Regions from separate parts of the Lacimicrobium alkaliphilum genome, predicted to be linked through region 2. Evidence: predicted binding sites of a transcription regulator. Region 2 holds the regulator's gene; the other holds the start of a gene.
What was found. Region 2 encodes FNR, which switches genes on or off when oxygen is low (the NO sensors DNR and NnrR bind a similar motif). Its sites were predicted from a motif close to TTGATCTAGATCAA; they were not measured.
Positions count from the first base shown of each region.

Region 1: a site for FNR is predicted at 3,815-3,828, ahead of AT746_RS01120 (STAS/SEC14 domain-containing protein). Genes of this name have one in related genera too.

Region 1 is NZ_CP013650.1:216,356-224,938, reverse strand. It holds gene ssb (single-stranded DNA-binding protein) at 1-287, shown strand, start outside; gene AT746_RS01135 (hypothetical protein) at 641-1,441, shown strand; gene AT746_RS01130 (helix-turn-helix transcriptional regulator) at 1,456-2,412, opposite strand; gene AT746_RS01125 (glutathione S-transferase family protein) at 2,568-3,188, shown strand; gene AT746_RS01120 (STAS/SEC14 domain-containing protein) at 3,324-3,713, opposite strand; gene AT746_RS01115 (hypothetical protein) at 3,926-4,849, shown strand; gene AT746_RS01110 (PilN domain-containing protein) at 4,846-5,457, shown strand; gene gspM (type II secretion system protein GspM) at 5,454-6,110, shown strand; gene AT746_RS01100 (hypothetical protein) at 6,113-6,463, shown strand; gene mshL (pilus (MSHA type) biogenesis protein MshL) at 6,453-8,114, shown strand; gene AT746_RS01090 (ExeA family protein) at 8,117-8,583, shown strand, end outside.
Region 2 is NZ_CP013650.1:2,123,172-2,131,754, reverse strand. It holds gene cobB (Sir2 family NAD+-dependent deacetylase) at 1-651, shown strand, start outside; gene AT746_RS09720 (LysE family translocator) at 641-1,294, shown strand; gene AT746_RS09715 (hypothetical protein) at 1,370-2,113, shown strand; gene AT746_RS09710 (glucosaminidase domain-containing protein) at 2,088-2,891, shown strand; gene AT746_RS09705 (DUF2987 domain-containing protein) at 2,888-3,544, shown strand; gene ttcA (tRNA 2-thiocytidine(32) synthetase TtcA) at 3,560-4,471, opposite strand; gene AT746_RS09695 (DUF4112 domain-containing protein) at 4,566-4,907, opposite strand; gene uspE (universal stress protein UspE) at 4,919-5,851, opposite strand; gene fnr (fumarate/nitrate reduction transcriptional regulator Fnr) at 5,972-6,703, opposite strand; gene AT746_RS09680 (sulfite exporter TauE/SafE family protein) at 6,788-7,474, opposite strand; gene ccoS (cbb3-type cytochrome oxidase assembly protein CcoS) at 7,464-7,643, opposite strand; gene AT746_RS09670 (heavy metal translocating P-type ATPase) at 7,640-8,583, opposite strand, start outside.

The DNA of each region.
Region 1 (8,583 bases), 1.9 Mb from region 2:
ACAAATACACCACAGAAATTGTACTGGATCCCTTTAATGGCGTGATGCAGATGTTAGGTGGTGGCGCAGGCGGCGGTGCCGGAACGGGTGCCCCAAGAGGCAATGCCCCGGCCAATAACTTTAACCAGGCACCACAGCAACAACCGGCGCAACAACAGCCCCAGTATCAGCAATACCCTAATCAGGGCGGCGGTCAGGGTCAGCCGAAACCTCAGCAACAACCACAGAATCAGCCGGGCTCAATGCCGGAGCCGGACTTTGATTTTGATGATGATATCCCCTTCTAGTCCGGCAACTTTCAGGCCCATAGTCTGAACTGTCAGATATGGGCCTGACGAAGCCTTATGGGCCAGCCCAATGCACTGTTTATAAAATGTCGGAATCACAGTGTCAGACAGTACGCACTGAACTCGTTTACAGCAGACAGATGGCCCGTTGTATTGACTGCATATGCTGCTGACCCACTTGTCCTGAGGGATTATGGATGCTTTTCAGAATAATCCTGTTATGGCTTTGCCTGATTTGTTCAGCCACTTTGAGCGCATCGCAATCTGAAACAGAGCTAGCGTCTCATTCCGTATTATCCTCAGTCGAGGATTGCGTCATTAATGCTCTTAAATGCAAACAACTGGCCAGACGCATGCAACTCCAGGCCCCTGAGCACTCGACGGCATGGTTCAGAGCAACCTACCTGTTAATGAATGCGATGTGGGAAACAGACCGCCTGAGCATCTCCAGAAGCGAAATGGCTTCCTACGTAGGTATTCCTGACAGCCCGCCTGTCTTTGCAGCGACCGCCAATACCATTTACGCCAAGCAACTCATCAGTGCCGGCGAGCCGGAAACAGGCAGGCAATATGCAAAGAATGCGGCATCACTGTTACTAAGCATGCCGGGCAGCGCATTGACCCCTCGTCGGTACAGTGACGTTATCGAGCTCTACCAATATCTGGGCGACTACAAGAAAGCTCAACAGCTGATTGATGAAGCCATGGCGCATTTTTCAGATATTAAAAAGGGTTATATCAAAGCAGACCTGCTGATGGCGGCTGGCCACAACGCCTTTCATTTTAAAAACTGGCAACAGGCGTTCAGCCTCTATCAGCGCTCAGCCGAGGCTCACCTTGAAGCAAAAAGCCTGATTGGCGCCGCGGTTGCCTATGCCAATACCGGCCGCTCTCTGCAGTCTTCAGAACAATGGTCTGAAGCGGAAAAAATGCTCTTAAAGTCTGTCAGTTTATACGATCAACTAAACCAGAAATCCGAACTTCGCGACAAGTTCTACGTGCAATTGCGACTTTGTGAGGTGTTGCTGGCACAATCTAAAACTGAGCAGGCACAAAAGCTGTTTGCCACATTAAACCCTGACAGCCTGCATACCTATCATCGTCAGATATATAATAAGCTGGCACTGGAATTAACAGAGACAGTCTCTGAGTAAATCCAGGTGAATAGTCATACATGTTTCCGGGCAATCGCCGCCAGTTTGTCTGCCTGAGCTTTCAGCGCCTGTTTAAGCTCAGGCGGTTCCAGAATGCTGAAATCAAAAGGCAACTGACTCAACCACAGGGCAAACCAACAGGCGCTGTCGGTGCGTGTTTCCAGCAACAACCCTTGTTCCCGTGACTCCAGCATGGCCGCCATCGAGCCCATTGTCTCTGCCGCCTGCTCCATCTGGGTATGCAACAATACCCTCACCTTAAGGTTGCCGGGCATATTGTTGAGGCTTTGACGGAAGTGCTCGGCGGTGTTGAAGTTTTGTGGTCGTATAAAGGTCTGTTCGAGCATTTCGGCGTGCTCCAGCCTGTCCAGCCTGAAGGTGCGCAGTTCCCGGCGCAGATGACAATAACCGCTCACATACCAGCGACCACGACGGAACAACAGCCCGTAGGGATCCACATCCCGTTCCATAGCGCCCTTTTCATGAGAGGCATACAAAATTCTGAGTGAACGTTGCTGTTGTACTGCTTCCAGCAAAGGTTGCAGATGTTGCTGCGGTTTACCCGGCAGGGACTCCGGCAGCATCAGGTCGATGTTTTCTGAAATCGTCCGCGCTCTGGACTTAAGCTTAGCGGGCATGACCCGTTCGAGTTTGGCCTGCACACTGCTGATGGCGGGTTCAGTATCAGCCAGCTTTAAGGTCCTGGCCGCCAGCAACCCCAGTGACAGCGCCAGGGTCTCTTCATTGGTAAACATCATTGGCGGCAGTTTAAATCCGGCAATCAGCATATAGCCGCCATCACGGCCCTGCTCTGTGGTGACCGGAATACCGAGATCTTCCAGTGAGCGGATATATCGGCGCACCGTGCGTTTGTCCACGTTCAGCTGTTCGGCCAGCTCTGTGCCTGTCATGCGCCCGTGAGACTGCAATAATTCCAGCAATGTCAGCACCCGGATAGTAGGGCCACTCATAGTATTTTCCTGCGAATCAACCAAACTTAAATATATCTTTTAATTAGGATCAATTCTGTCCTATATAGGATTTATGTTAATCCGGTATCAGCAAAGTGCACTGGCTGATGTTCGCCACAAAGGTCCATTACCACTTCAAATCAAGGAGCTGAATTATGCAAGAACTGACGTTTTTCACTAACCCTAATTCCAGAGGCCGTATCGTACGCTGGATGCTGGAAGAGCTGGAAGTCCCTTACAATACGACCGTACTGGAATATAGCGGTGATATTAAATCGCCCTATTACCTGAAACTGAACCCCATGGGTAAAGTACCGGCAATCAAACACGGCGATTTGGTGGTCACCGAAGGTGCCGCCATCTGCGCCTACCTGGCCGATCACTTTGCCGACAAACAGCTGGCTCCGGCCCTTAACAGCCCCGAGCGCGGCACTTACTACCGCTGGCTGTTCTTTGCTGCCGGACCACTGGAAATGGCGACCACGGCCAAAGCCTATGACTGGCGAATAGACGCAGAAAATGCCCAGTCCGTGGGCTCTGGTCTGTATCAGGATGTGCTGACTACACTGGAAAGTGCTCTTGAGAAGGGTCCCTATTTATGTGGGGAGCAGTTTACGGCGGCAGACATTTATGTGGGCAGCCATATCAGTTGGGGCATGATGTTCAAGACGCTGGAAGAGCGCCCGGCTTTTAAACGCTATGTGCAGCGACTGGAATCAAGAGAAGCGGCTATCCGTGCCAATCAGCTCGATGATGCGCTGGTGAAGCAGGATTAAAACCGGCATACCAGCCAGGTAACAGGTTTCCACTCAGAAATCAGCTTGTCCATACCAGAAATAAAAATTTTGCCTCGTGAGCAACACGGGGCAAAGCCTATTTCTGTCGGGTCACTAACAACAGAAAACCTTTGTTCAGAGGCCCGGCAACAACCAGGCCAGAGCCTGATCCTGACTGGTAAAGTTTTTTAGCGGGTAGTTTCTGCTGTCAGCAATGGATTGCACCAGATTCTGTTGTGAGTCGCGGGTGTTGATCACTCTTGCCACCCGGATACGTCTGAGCAGGCTGTCTAACTGGTCAATCATCACCAACAACCTGTTGTCATCCACATTCTTCATCATCGCTCGCATATCAATAAGTGCCCGATGGCAATCATAGCGACAACTCAGTTCCATGATTTTATTGTACATGGCAAGAATGTCTTCGGGTTCGGCCAGACCACTGGCGGTGACATGCAAGAGTCCCGATTCCCTGTCATAACAATGGGTTGCCCTGAATTTCTCCGTAATACCTGTATGCTGCATTGATGTGCTTTCCCTGACACGACCTAGCTTTAATAAATAGACCAGATCTGAACATGTGCAACTATTTCCAACCTCTTATCCGATGGTCAGGCCCAGCCACATTGACACACATCAATCCCGCACCGGGAATTGTATCAGGGGGCTGGCACACAAAGTTAATGTCTGCTCTAATTAGTACAAATTATAACAATTAATACAAAGGTATACTGCGCTTGGCTTTTTGGGAAAAGATCACCAACAGATTTGCTAAGTCGTCCGCGTTCTTTGCTGTTGGCATCGAGTTCGGCCAACAGGCGCTGCTGATCTCGGTGATCACCCGGCAACAGAACAGGCTGCAGTGGTTACTGCAACAGCGGCTTGGCATCGACAACTGGCAACAATCGCTGGCCAAATGGGTTAAACAGCATCATGCCGCAGATACCCCCTGTCATGTGGTTTTCTCCACCAACAGATACCAGTTAATGCAGGTAGACCGTCCCGCCGTTGAAGAACAGGAGCTGGTGCAGGCATTGCGCTGGTCGGCCAAAGAGCTGCTTAGCAGCAATGAAGAAATGGCCGTGGATTATTTTGATTTGCCCGCCCAACCCACCGGCAGCAACAAGGTAAATCTGGTTGCGGTACCCATGACACTGGTCAAAGAAGTGTCAGAAGGGATTATTCACGCAGATCTGGATCTGCAGAGTATTGGTATTGAAGAGCTCAGTCAGTGCGATCTGCTTGAGCCCACAGATCAGGCACAAATTACTTTACTACAGGAACCCGGCGAAGAGGTTTGCCTGAGCATTATCCGCCAGCAGAAACTCTATTTCAGCCGACGCCTGAAAGGCTACGAACAACTCAGCACTTACGGTCTGGAACAGATACAACAGGGCATCGCCGAGACCCTGAGCCTGGAAATCCAACGCTCGATGGATTATTTCGAGAGTCAGCTTCGCCAGGCTCCGGCCAAGCAGTTGCTGATTTGCATCGACACGCCCTTTCTTGATGAACTGAGCCAGACTCTGGGGCAGATGTTGATGCTGGAAACTCACTTGCTGGAAACCAACATCGATAAAGCAGAAGGTCTGCGCATCTCTCCTGATACCATTACCAGCTTAAGTGCTGCCCTGCGTCAGCGTAACGGAGCGGTGGCATGAAGAATCAGGTCAATTTTTATCAGCCATCCCCCAAGTCCGGATCAGAGTCTGTCAATCTGAACCTGGTACTGATCTGCTGCCTGATTGCGACGGTATTAGTCGCAGGGTGGTCAGTCTACAGCAGCGCCGAACTTGACCAGTGGCAGGCCAGAGAAAAAGCGCAAAAACGTGATCTGGACAATATCAGACAAAGATTACAACAGGCCACCGCCGCTCTGGATACCCAGCCCGATGTCAGGCTGGTGCAACAGGCCGAACAATTGCAGCGGGAAATTCAGGCGCAGAACTACCTGCTTGGCCGCCTGCGCAATGAGCAGCAAACAGGTCGCGGAACCTATGCTCAGTTGATGCTGGCGCTGGCCAGTCAGCACCAGCAGGACATCTGGCTGACCCATATAGCCGTTACGGGTAACCGCCTGCAACTGCAGGGCAAGAGCCTGAGTGCAGAATCGGTACCCCGCTGGCTACAGGGTCTGAGCAAGAGCGATTATTTCGTCGGTACCCGGTTTGGTTCCCTCAAAGTGTTCAGAGATGAAGAGCAGTTACTTAATTTTATCCTCGGGGCCACGGAACTGCAGCCAGACAACGCGCTGAGGCCAAAATCATGAACTATCAGCAACTGCAGCAATGGTTCAGCGCCAGACAACCCAGAGAACGGCAACTGGTATTGATCGCGGCGCTGTTCCTGATCCTCTATGGCGGCTATGTGCTGTTTATTGAGCCTGCACAGATCAGAACCCAGCAGTTTCAGACACAGGTCAGACAATATCAGGCTCAGGCGTCGGGTTTGCTGAGTCAGATTGAAACAATACAGCGCAACAGTCAGGATCCCAATGCAGCGGTTAAGCGTCGTATCAGTCAGTTACAACAGCAACAACAACAGCTGCAACAGAATATTAATGATGGCACCCGGGATTTGGTGCCTCCCCATCGCATGCGTGAATTATTGCAGGCACTGTTGGCTGACAACGATAAACTGCATCTGCTGGAGATGCGCTCACTGCCAGCGGTAAATCTGACTGAACAGGAACAGGACTCGCCCGGGCAAAATATTCCCATGCCCGGCTTATATCAGCAGGGCATAGTGCTGATACTCGAAGGAAAGTATTTTGACCTGCAGGAGTATCTGGCCGAGCTTGAGCTGTTGCCATGGCGTTTTCACTGGAAACGCCTGGACTATAGTGTACAGGAACACCCTGTTGCCAGAATGCAACTGGAGCTTTATACACTCAGCACCGATAAGGCGTTTGTAGGAATATGATCATGAAGCGGCTGTTGTGGTTAATCTTGATTGGCAGTGCCGCTGTGCAGGCACAATTGCCGAAAGATCCTACCCGTCCTCCTCCTGCTCAGACCAACTCCCCGGTTGCAGCCGGACAGGATGTGCAGGATAGCAATGCAGGAATGCCTGCAGTGACCGCGATTTTTATTGGTCCTGAGCGCCGATATGCCATAGTGGGTGGTAAAGCGCTTTATCAGGGCGAGCAATTCCGGGACATGGAGGTGCTTGAGATCCGAGCCGGATCGGTGCTGTTCAGACATAACGATAATGATATTGAGGTTGCCCTCAGGCAGGACAAGACATTGAAAAAAGGTAAAGCCAATGGCTTTTAAGCATGTAATTTTAGTTTCATTGCTGGTTTTGATCGCCGGTTGTCAGAGCAATCAGGTTGGCAAAGAGGCTTCACGCTCGCTGGATAATGCGCTGGAAGACAGCAGCAGCCCCCGGGATAACAGCGATAAGAAACTGCAGGAGTTACCTCAACAGGTGTCAGAATTATTGCTGGCGCCCGATGCAAGCGAACAGCAGAACCCTTTGTTCAGTGAAGAGCGCTACGATATCTCCGCCAATCAGACTGAAGCCAGAGACTTCTTTGCCGGGCTAGTAGAAGGCACGCCCTATTCCGTTGCGGTTCATCCGCAGGTAAGCGGCAATATCGCACTGGATCTCAAGCAGGTCAGCCTCAGCGAAGTCTTTGAACTGGTGTCTGAGCTTTACGGCTATCATGTAGAGCGCAACGGCAGTGTGTTTCGTGTCTATCCCTCAGGAATGCGCACAGAAACCTTTCCGGTTAACTATCTGATGATGACCCGCGATGGCTCTACTCAATCCAGTATCGTGTCCGGTGGTGTTTCCTCCCAGGATGGCAACCGCTCCAGTGGCAACAATGTTAACAGCTTCGGCGGTAATCAACTGACCGGAGGCAACCAATATGGCAACAGCGGCAATCTGAACACCAATTCCAACAACAGTAATGGTACCAATATTTTCACCCGCACCCAGACGGATTTCTGGAAAGATCTCAAAGAAACCCTGCAAAGCCTGATCGGTGAGCAGGATGGCAGAGCGGTTATCGTTTCTCCCCAGGCGGGTCTGGTCACTGTCAGAGCCATGCCCGAAGAAATCAGGGCAGTACAAAGCTTTCTGCAACTCACTGAACAAACCGTGCAACGTCAGGTGGTACTGGAAGCGAGAATTATCGAAGTCACGCTCAATGATGAATACCAGCAAGGCATTGACTGGACCAAGATCGCCAACAGCAGTCGCCTTGGTCCCATCAGTTTCTCCGGTATGAATGTAGGCAATGCCATCAGCAACAGTCTTGGTGGTGTTACCGGGCTGAGCTTTGAAACCGGCAGCTTTTCCAGTGTACTGACCCTGTTGTCTACCCAGGGCAATATGCAGGTACTCTCCAGCCCGCGGGTAACCGCCACCAATAATCAAAAAGCGGTAATCAAAGTCGGCGATGACGAATATTTTGTCACTGATGTGTCCAGTCAGAGCACCATCACTGCGGCCACCACTTCCACCGGCCCGAATATCGAGCTGACCCCGTTTTTTTCCGGCATCGCGCTGGATGTCACACCACAGATCGATGCCGATGGCGGTGTGCTCTTGCATGTACATCCTTCGGTGATTGAAACCCAGGAACAGGAAAAGGTGGTCACCCTGAACGAAGAACGCTTTGTGCTGCCGCTGGCGCAGAGCAATATCCGGGAATCAGACACGGTGATCCACGCCCGCACCGGCGAGATTGTGGTGATCGGTGGCCTGATGCAGACCATTATCAATGAAACCCATTCGAAGACCCCGATTCTTGGCAGCATTCCGCTGTTTGGCGAGCTATTCAAGAACCGCCGGGAATCAGAACAGAAGAAGGAACTGGTGATCCTGCTCAAGCCCACAGTCGTGGAACGGGGCACCTGGCAACAGCAACTCAGAAGCAGTCGTGACCAGATCCGGGACTGGACGGATAGTAACTGACCATGTATCTGTATCACTTCGGACTTCAGGAACTGCCCTTTACGCTGACGCCCAATACCAGCTATTTCTTTGGCCTGCCCAGTCATAATCAGGCCATCGAAGTGCTCACCACTGCGCTGAAAACCGGTGAGGGTTTTATTAAGGTCACCGGCGAAGTGGGTACCGGCAAAACCCTGATATGCCGCAAGTTACTGAATGAACTGCCGGATCATTTTGTCTCCGCCTATATTCCCAATCCGTACCTGTCTCCGGCTGAGTTGCGGGCCGCGGTGGCCCGCGAACTTGGGGTAACCTTAAGCATTGATGCGGATCAACAGGAATTTACCCAGCGTATTCAGCAACGGCTGATCGAAATTAATCAACAGCATAAAGCCGCTGTGCTGATTATTGATGAAGCCCAGGCGCTGCCAGTGGAAAGCATTGAAGCACTGCGACTGTTTACCAACCTGGAAACGGAGTCGAGGAAATT
Region 2 (8,583 bases):
ACCTTCAGAGACAATAATGGCCTGTGGGAGCAGCATCGGGTGGAGGAAGTGGCCACGCCGGAGGCTTTTGAATCTAATCCTGAACGGGTTTACCGGTTTTACAATGACCGGCGTGCGCAACTAGCCGAACCGGCAATTCAGCCCAATCCCGCCCACCTGGCACTGGCCGAACTGGAAAAAGCCTGTTCGGGGGAGTTTTTACTGGTGACACAGAATGTCGATGATCTGCATCAGCGTGCAGGCACCCGTAATATTATTCCCATGCATGGCCAGCTCAGGCAAGCCAGATGTCTGCGTTCAGGAGAAGTAACAGAGATCGTCACTGATCTGGATGCCAGTAATCGGTGTGACTGCTGTCAGCCACCTGCGCCAATGCGCCCGAATATTGTCTGGTTCGGTGAGATCCCTCTGCAGATGGACAGAATCCAACAGGCTCTTTGCCAGGCAGATCTGTTTATCGCCATAGGGACATCCGGACAGGTTTACCCTGCGGCCGGTTTTGCGGCACTTGCCGCTGAATGTGGTGCTCACACCGTTGAACTGAATCTTGAGAAAACCGGTGGCACCTTTGAGCAGGGTTTTTACGGAAAAGCAACCGAAGTCGTGCCAGATTTTATCAACAGGTTATTGGGAGGCGCTGATGTTGGCTGACTTTCATCCATACTGGCTGGAATTTATCACCATAGCCAGTGTCCATCTGCTCGCGGTGGCCAGTCCGGGACCAGACTTTGCCATTGTGGTTCGCCACAGTATTCGCTTTGGTCGTCGGGCGGCTATTGTCACCAGCCTTGGTGTTGGTACGGCAATCCTGCTGCATGTTGCCTATTCCATGCTGGGGATTGGCCTGCTGATCCAAACCACGCCCTGGTTATTTACTGCGCTGAGCTATCTGGCCGCCATCTATCTGGGTTACCTCGGCATTATGGCGCTGAGAAGTCGCCTTCAACAGGCCGAACCAGGCGTAAATCAAAAGGGCGCAGAAGGGACAGCATTGTCGGACAAGAAAGCCTTTGTGGTAGGTTTTGTAACCAATGGACTGAACCCCAAGGCGACGCTGTTTTTTCTGTCGTTATTTGCCGTAGCCATCTCGGCGCAGACACCGATACAGATCAAGCTTTTCTATGGCGCCTATCTGGCACTGGCCACTGCTTTGTGGTTTGTCAGCCTGTCTTTTTTGCTCAGTACCCCCAGAATCAGACAGTTTCTCACTCAACAAGGCTACTGGTTTGACCGTCTGATGGGAGTGCTGTTGATTGCACTGGCCCTGAGATTGATTTTCCCCGGTGAAGGCTGACATCTTTACTGTCTTCACACATGATAAAGCTGATAAAATGTCAGATGATTCACTTTAAAGTATTGGACAGGTTGCGTGCAGGAAAACAAAAAACTTGAGTTAGGCGGTACCATGAGCAAGGCCCTTAACGGGGAATTCATAGTGGATTTGCAGGCAGTACTGAAAGAAGGCTGGAACATCACCCAGGTCACCAAATGGTCACTGGTTCAGGCCCTGATGATGGTTTTTGCGTTGGTATTGCTGGTGGTGCTGATCAGTTTTAATCTGATCCAAAATCAGGGCGGCGACATACTGGATCCAAATATTCAGTTTTATGTGGAGCTGCTGATTACCCTGATAACTGCACCATTGATTACGGGCTTGTTGATGATGGGCGTCAATCACAGTATTGGCGGTGTATCCAGACCCTCTCATCTGTTTCACTTCGTTCCCCGGACTCTGGTGCTGGGGCTGGCAACCCTGATGGTCAGCCTGTTGGTCAATCTGGGGCTGATGCTGCTGGTGGTGCCAGGGTTATACCTGATGATAGCCTGCAGTTTCACGCTGCCACTGATTGTTGAAAAGGGGCTGTCTCCCTGGCGTGCCATATATACTTCGGTGCGGGTTGTCAGCCATAAATGGCCGCAATTTGTCATGCTATATCTGCTCTTCGCGGTGCTCTTTATGTTGGTGGTTGCCACTTTGGGTATCGCCCTGATATGGGTAGGCCCACTGTATTACAATGTTAAGGGTGTGCTATACAGGGATATCTTCGGCATTGCCGTACGCTTTAAACCTGAGAAGGGAGAAAACAATGCAGAATCCATATTCTATGCGTAAAACCCCGCTTCAGATCGGTCTTCGCATACTGTTTCTGGTTTGCGTTTTAGTAGCGCTGATTTATCCTTTTTTACAACGGGAACCCGAGTACGGCGTGCCTGTGCCGGAGGAAATGTCTCATCCTATCCCGGATTTCGCGGATATTGAAAATATTCCGGCTAAGAAACAGGCTTTTTTTGACTATTTACGCCCTGCGGTGAAATACCATAATCAGATTATCCTGAAGGAGCGCGCGTTGTTGCAGGCCCTGCAACAGAAAGTGGCCAGTAACGAAAGCCTGAGCAAAGTGCAAAAGCGCAAGCTGGCTAAAATAGCCAGGAAATACGGCCTGGACGAGGCGCCGCGTGATAGCAGGGACTTCAGTCGCTTGCTGCGCCGGGTAGATATCGTGCCGCTGGAGCTGGTGCTGGCTCAGGCGGCCAATGAGTCTGCCTGGGGAACATCCCGATTTGCCCGCAAAGGCTATAACTTTTTTGGCATGTGGTGCTTCCGTCGCGGTTGTGGCTTTGTTCCCAGTGCCCGGGACGATGATGCCGCTCACGAAGTGGCAAAATTCCGCGATCTTTCCCATGCAGTCAGTGCTTATCTGCGCAATATCAATACCCATTACGCCTATAGCGAGCTGCGGGGTATTCGCGCCACATTACGCAATAATCAGCAGCAGATCGCTGCCGAGCCACTGGCACAGGGGCTCATGAGCTACTCAGAACGCGGCCAGGATTATATTGATGAGCTACTGGAAATGATTAGATTTAACCGCAAGTATATTGGCGCATGATAAAGCAAGCTATCATCCTGACCGCCCTTGGCTGGCTATGTGCAATGCCGATACAGGCAGATACACTCGAACTTGATTATGGCAGCCTGTACAGTCATACGCGAAAGCTGGATGCTGAAACTATGCCTGCGCTGCAATTCGCCTTTGGCTTTGCGCACCGGCAACAAAAGCGGCTCTGTAACATCAATGAGGCATTTATCCATACCCAGAAACAGAATATCGCCCTGAAGGTAACTCCCGAAAACCGCTTTACTGTGCCATCTGAGCAGGCACTGAAATTGGCCAGGGCGGTAGTCAATATTGAACTGGATGATATGGCCGATGATTGTGATATGTCGGTGCAACTGGAAACCACAGCAGAACATCTTAAATCTGATTACCCGTTGCACGAATTGCAGTCATTGCAGCGTCAGTACATGGCATTCTTCGACCAAATGGGTGGCTTTATGTCGTTTCTGATGCCAGAGGTGCGGGGTCTGATCATTCACTTTGCTCAGCAACCGGCGCAACAAGCTAAAATCGATGGTGGGATAGCACTGCCGGATATCAGCGACAATCAGTTGCGCCTGAGCAATCAATGGTTGGAGCAACAGAATGAGGCAGAACTGCAGTTGCCGGCCAAACCCATGCGTATTGTGGCCTGGGTTGAATAACAGATGAAATCTGACTTAACTCAGATTAATCACCTGCACTGCGGGAGCCATATCAGAAGCTGAAGAATCCGTCACCATCGGTTCAGGCTGATCAAAAGCAATATCGCCATCGGCAAAGGGGCTGTCCTGTGTCTGCAGACCCGCAAAATCAAACAGTCTGTTATCTGCCAGGTGTGAAGGCGTCACGCTTTGCAGTGCTCTGGCCATATTTTCAATCCTGCCGGGGTACTGTTTATCCCACTGCTGTAACATCTGCTTGATGACTTTACGTTGCAGATTCTCCTGTGAGCCACACAGATTACAGGGGATGATAGGAAACTGCATGTGCTGTGAATAACGATCTATGTCCTTTTCAGCACAATAGGCCAACGGCCGGATGACCATTTGTTTGCCATCATCACTGACCAGTTTTGGCGGCATGGATTTGAGCTTGCCACCATAAAACATATTCAGCAGCAGGGTTTCGAGCATATCGTCACGATGGTGACCAAGAGCAATCTTCGTTGCCCTGAGCTCTGTCGCCGTACGATATAAAATGCCGCGACGCAGTCTGGAGCACAACGAACAGGTGGTTTTACCTTCCGGGATCTTGTCTTTGACGATGGAGTAGGTATCTTCGGTCACTATCTTATAGTTAACGCCAAGCTGGCTCAGATATTCGGGCAGTACGTGGGCAGGAAAACCGGGCTGTTTCTGATCCAGATTGACCGCAATCAGCTCAAATTTGACCGGTGCAATGCGTTGCAGATACAACAAAATATCAAGCAGCGTGTAACTGTCTTTGCCTCCTGACAGGCAGACCATAATGCGGTCGCCATCTTCGATCATATTAAAATCTTCAATAGCCTTACCCACACCCCTGCGCAGGCGCTTTTGCAGCTTGTTAAAGCCGTATTTTTGTTTGGCTGTCAGCCCGGATAATTCCATCAGTATCTGCCCGGTAAAAATCAGGCGGCGATTATAACGAAATAAACCTGAGGGAGCTATTCGGCTGCTGGGCAATTATCTATGCGGATTGGTGCTACTGTTGTTGCCACCAGCTTTCTATCAACCGGAAGTTTGCCTGATTGGCCTTAAACAGCAGGTCGAACAGATCACCGATAACAGGCACTGAGCCTATAAGCAGATCGAGGAGAATATTGAACAGCATACGTGTCTGCATACTAAAGGGTACGCCCAATTGTCTGCCCAGCCAGAATATTCTCAGTGCAGGCAATAGCATAATTGCATCACCCAAAAAAGGTACCAGCCCAACCAGCGAGTCCAGTCCGAAGCGAATACCTAAAATTGAAAACCTGCTGTCTGTCAGCTCGGCCCAGTATTGCGCCGCTTTCAGCTCAGCAGGATATGCCTTCTGCGCCAATGACAGAGCCCTTATTTTTGCATCGGACTGATAAAGCCTTCCGGTTTCAGGGTCAATACATCGCAATCCAGTGCATCAATAACATGCTCGGCAGTGTTGCCAATCAGCGCCGCAGAAATACCATGACGGCCAACAGTGCCAAGCACCACAAGCTCAGCATCGATCTTTTTGGCAATGGAAGGGATCACGTCTTCCGGCAGACCTTCTTTGACGAAACAGTGTTCATCTGCCACGCCGTGGGTGCTGGCAAATGTCTGCATAGACTCGATATGATGCTTTTTCACCGATTCATTAAAATCGGAAGGATCAAACTCAGGGATCTCTACGGCAATATTTACCGGCGTACCGGGGTAGGAATTAACCAGATTAACCTGGCCCTTGAGGGTTCGGGCAAACGCCAGGGCTGTATGGGTCACCTGCTGGTTCAGTGACTGGTGATCCTTATCCTCTGTGCCCACATTGACCGCAGCAAGAATGTTACCTTGTTCGGGCCAGTCATGTTCTTTAACTAACAATACAGGTACAGGTGCTTTACGCATCAGATGCCAGTCAGTAGGCGTGAAAATGACCGATTTCAGGCCACCATGCTCATGAGTGCCCTTAACAACCAAATCATAATGGTTGTCGATCACCTCATAGATGATGCTCTCATAAGGGCGGTTATGCCAGACCACCTTGGCATCAATGGCGATATCCTTGTCTTTTACCTGAGCGTTGACCAGTTCCGTCAGCCATTCAGTTCTGTCATCCACCACGGCCTGGCGCATGGTTTCACGCTCATCAACCGATAACATGGTGGTCATTTCGTAGGAAAAATCATAGATAGACAGAAAGGCCGTAATACTGGCACCGGTCTTTTGTGCGATTAACAGGGCCCGATTCAGCGCTTTTTGTTTTTCCGTCGTCGGATCGATAACAACCAACAGTTTCTTGTAATTGACCATCTTCTGTCCCTTTTCAGTAAAGATGTTATAAGCCTATGTACAATCTAACTTTTTTTCCAATCTATCAGGTAAAAAACGGAGTCATTTTTGTTTCAGATCAAGGTTTAGTAACCCTGCCTGCTAATCTTTACCAGCTAATACCGGACTTTCTAATGCTTCTTTAAGTAATTCCGGCTTTAACAGCGTAATAAACTTACCATCCACCTGGATCATACCCAGCTTCTGAAAGCGGGTAAGCAGTCGACTGATGGTTTCTACTGTCAGTCCCAGATAGTTACCAATCTCAGCCCGGGTCATACTGAGCCTGAACTGAGTGGCAGAGAATCCACGCTGATGGTAGCGATTTGCCAGTTGTGTCAGGAAATAGGCCAGTCGCTGATGGGCCGTGCGTTTGTTCAGCAGTAACAACATGTCCTGATCCGACTGAATTTCGTTACTCATCATTCGCATGACCTGCTGTCTCAGTCGTGGCAGATCGCCGGACAACTGCTCAAGAGTCTGAAACGGGATCTCACACACCATTGAGGTTTCCAATGCCTGTGCGGCTGTCTTGTGAACCTTGTTGTTGATTGAATCAAAACCAATAATATCGCCGGGCAGATGGAAGGCCGTTATCTGTTCCTCTCCGTCACTGGCAAGGGCGTAGCTCTTAAACGAGCCTGAACGTACCGCAAATAAACTTCCCAGAGGATCACCGGACTGAAATAATTTGTCATTTTTCTGAAAAGGCCGTTTGCGCTGAATTATATTATCCAGTTTGTCCAGCTCACTACTGTTCAGGGTAAACGGCAGACAGAGCTGGCTGATACTACAATTCTGGCAACTGATGGCACATTCGCGATGCTGATTCATAAGGCGACTAAAGCTCTCAATAAATAAACTATTCCTGTATCAGCTTAGCATTAACTTGATACTGTTCACCAGCAGACTAAGGTCTTATCGCACGTATGTCTCAATTTGCCCCGCAAATTGGTTCAACAACATATACAGGCCAAAACCCAGCAGGCACAGGGCAATGATTTTTTTAGTCAGCCTGTGGCTCAGTAAGGGCTTAAGCTTATGGCTGACCACGCCGAGACTGATCAGCGCCGGCAGGGTGCCCAGCCCGAACAGGGCCATCACCATCGCACCGTTGAATGCGCTGCCGCTGGCCAGGCTCCAGGATAAGGTTGAATACACCAGGCCACAGGGTAGCCAGCCCCAGATAATGCCATAGGGCAGGGCTGCCAGTGGATGCTTAAAAGGCAGAAACTTTTTTGACAGCGGCACCAGCGGTTTCCAGATTTTGCCACCAAGCCTTTCAAGGATCGCCAGCCCCCTCCACCAGTCACCGATATAGAGTCCCAACGCAATAAGAAAAAGGCCACCGAACAGATTCAGTACCACCAGGCCATGACTCACCTGGTGAGAGAATATCGCCCCCAAACTGCCAGTCACTGCACCGGCGATGCTGTAACTAAAGATTCGCCCGGCATGGTAGCTCAACATGTAGGGCAGGGCAGACTTTTGTACAGGAATGGAGAAGGTCAGGGCACCAACGATACCGCCACACATGGCCACACAATGAACACTGCCGGCCATGCCAATCAGCAAGGCCGCCAGCCACAGCGACTCAGCGTTCATTTTGGTTGTTATCCTTATCGGCTTCTGGTTTGTCCTCATCAAACAGAATGCTAGTACCGTGACGTTCGAGATCTTCAAATTGGCCGGATTTAACCGCCCAGAAAAATACCACCACGGCCAGGGTGACCAGCAGGATAGCTATGGGGATCAGGATATAGAGAATGCTCACGAACGCGGCCCTTTATTTAATAATCGCACAGAGTTAGCTACCACCAGTATCGAGCTCAGGGACATGCCGATGACCCCCATCCAGGGAGTAAGATAGCCTGCCACTGCCAGGGGCAACACCGCCATATTGTAACCTAAGGCCCAGCACATATTCTGGATGATTTTGCGCCGTGTGAGTCTGGCCATAGCAAAGAGCTCCGGCAGCAGGGCCAGACTCGGTGTAACCAGAATAATATCGGCTGCATTCTTAGCCAGATCTGTGGCTCCACCAACGGCGACGGAGACATCGGCGGCAGCCATCACCGGCGTATCATTGATACCGTCTCCGATCATCATCACCGACTTACCCTGTTTCTGCAATGCCTGCAATTTCTGCAGCTTCTGCTCTGGAGAGCACTGGGCATAATACTCATCGATAGTCAGTTCATTGGCTATCCTGCGTACGTTTTCTTCGGCATCACCGCTGATAATAACCCGCTCATAAGAACTAAGCCGATTGAGCGTCTCTGTTGCATCCTCTCTGAGGCTGTCTGTCACCGTAAAGGCCGCCAGCAATTGGTTTCCGTTTTCCAGAAATACATTACAACCCTGCAGATCTTCAGGTACCTTGTTACGTATCAGTCTGGCACTCCCCAATCGGTAGCCTGTGCCGTTAACCGTTGCGCACAGGCCGTATCCCGGCCTGACTTCCACATCACTGACCTGTTCCGTTGTCGGGGCATCAAATGCCCGGGCGATAGGATGCTCAGAATGTTGCTCTATTGCACAGACAACAGACAGAATATGTTGTTGTGGGTGAGCAGATAAATTGTGCACAGCACTGAGACTAAAACGGCCCTGGGTGAGGGTGCCTGTTTTATCAAAAGCCAGCACCTTGATATTGGTGATGGTCTCAAGCAGATCCGCCCGCTTTAACAATAATCCGTGCCGGTTCAGACTGG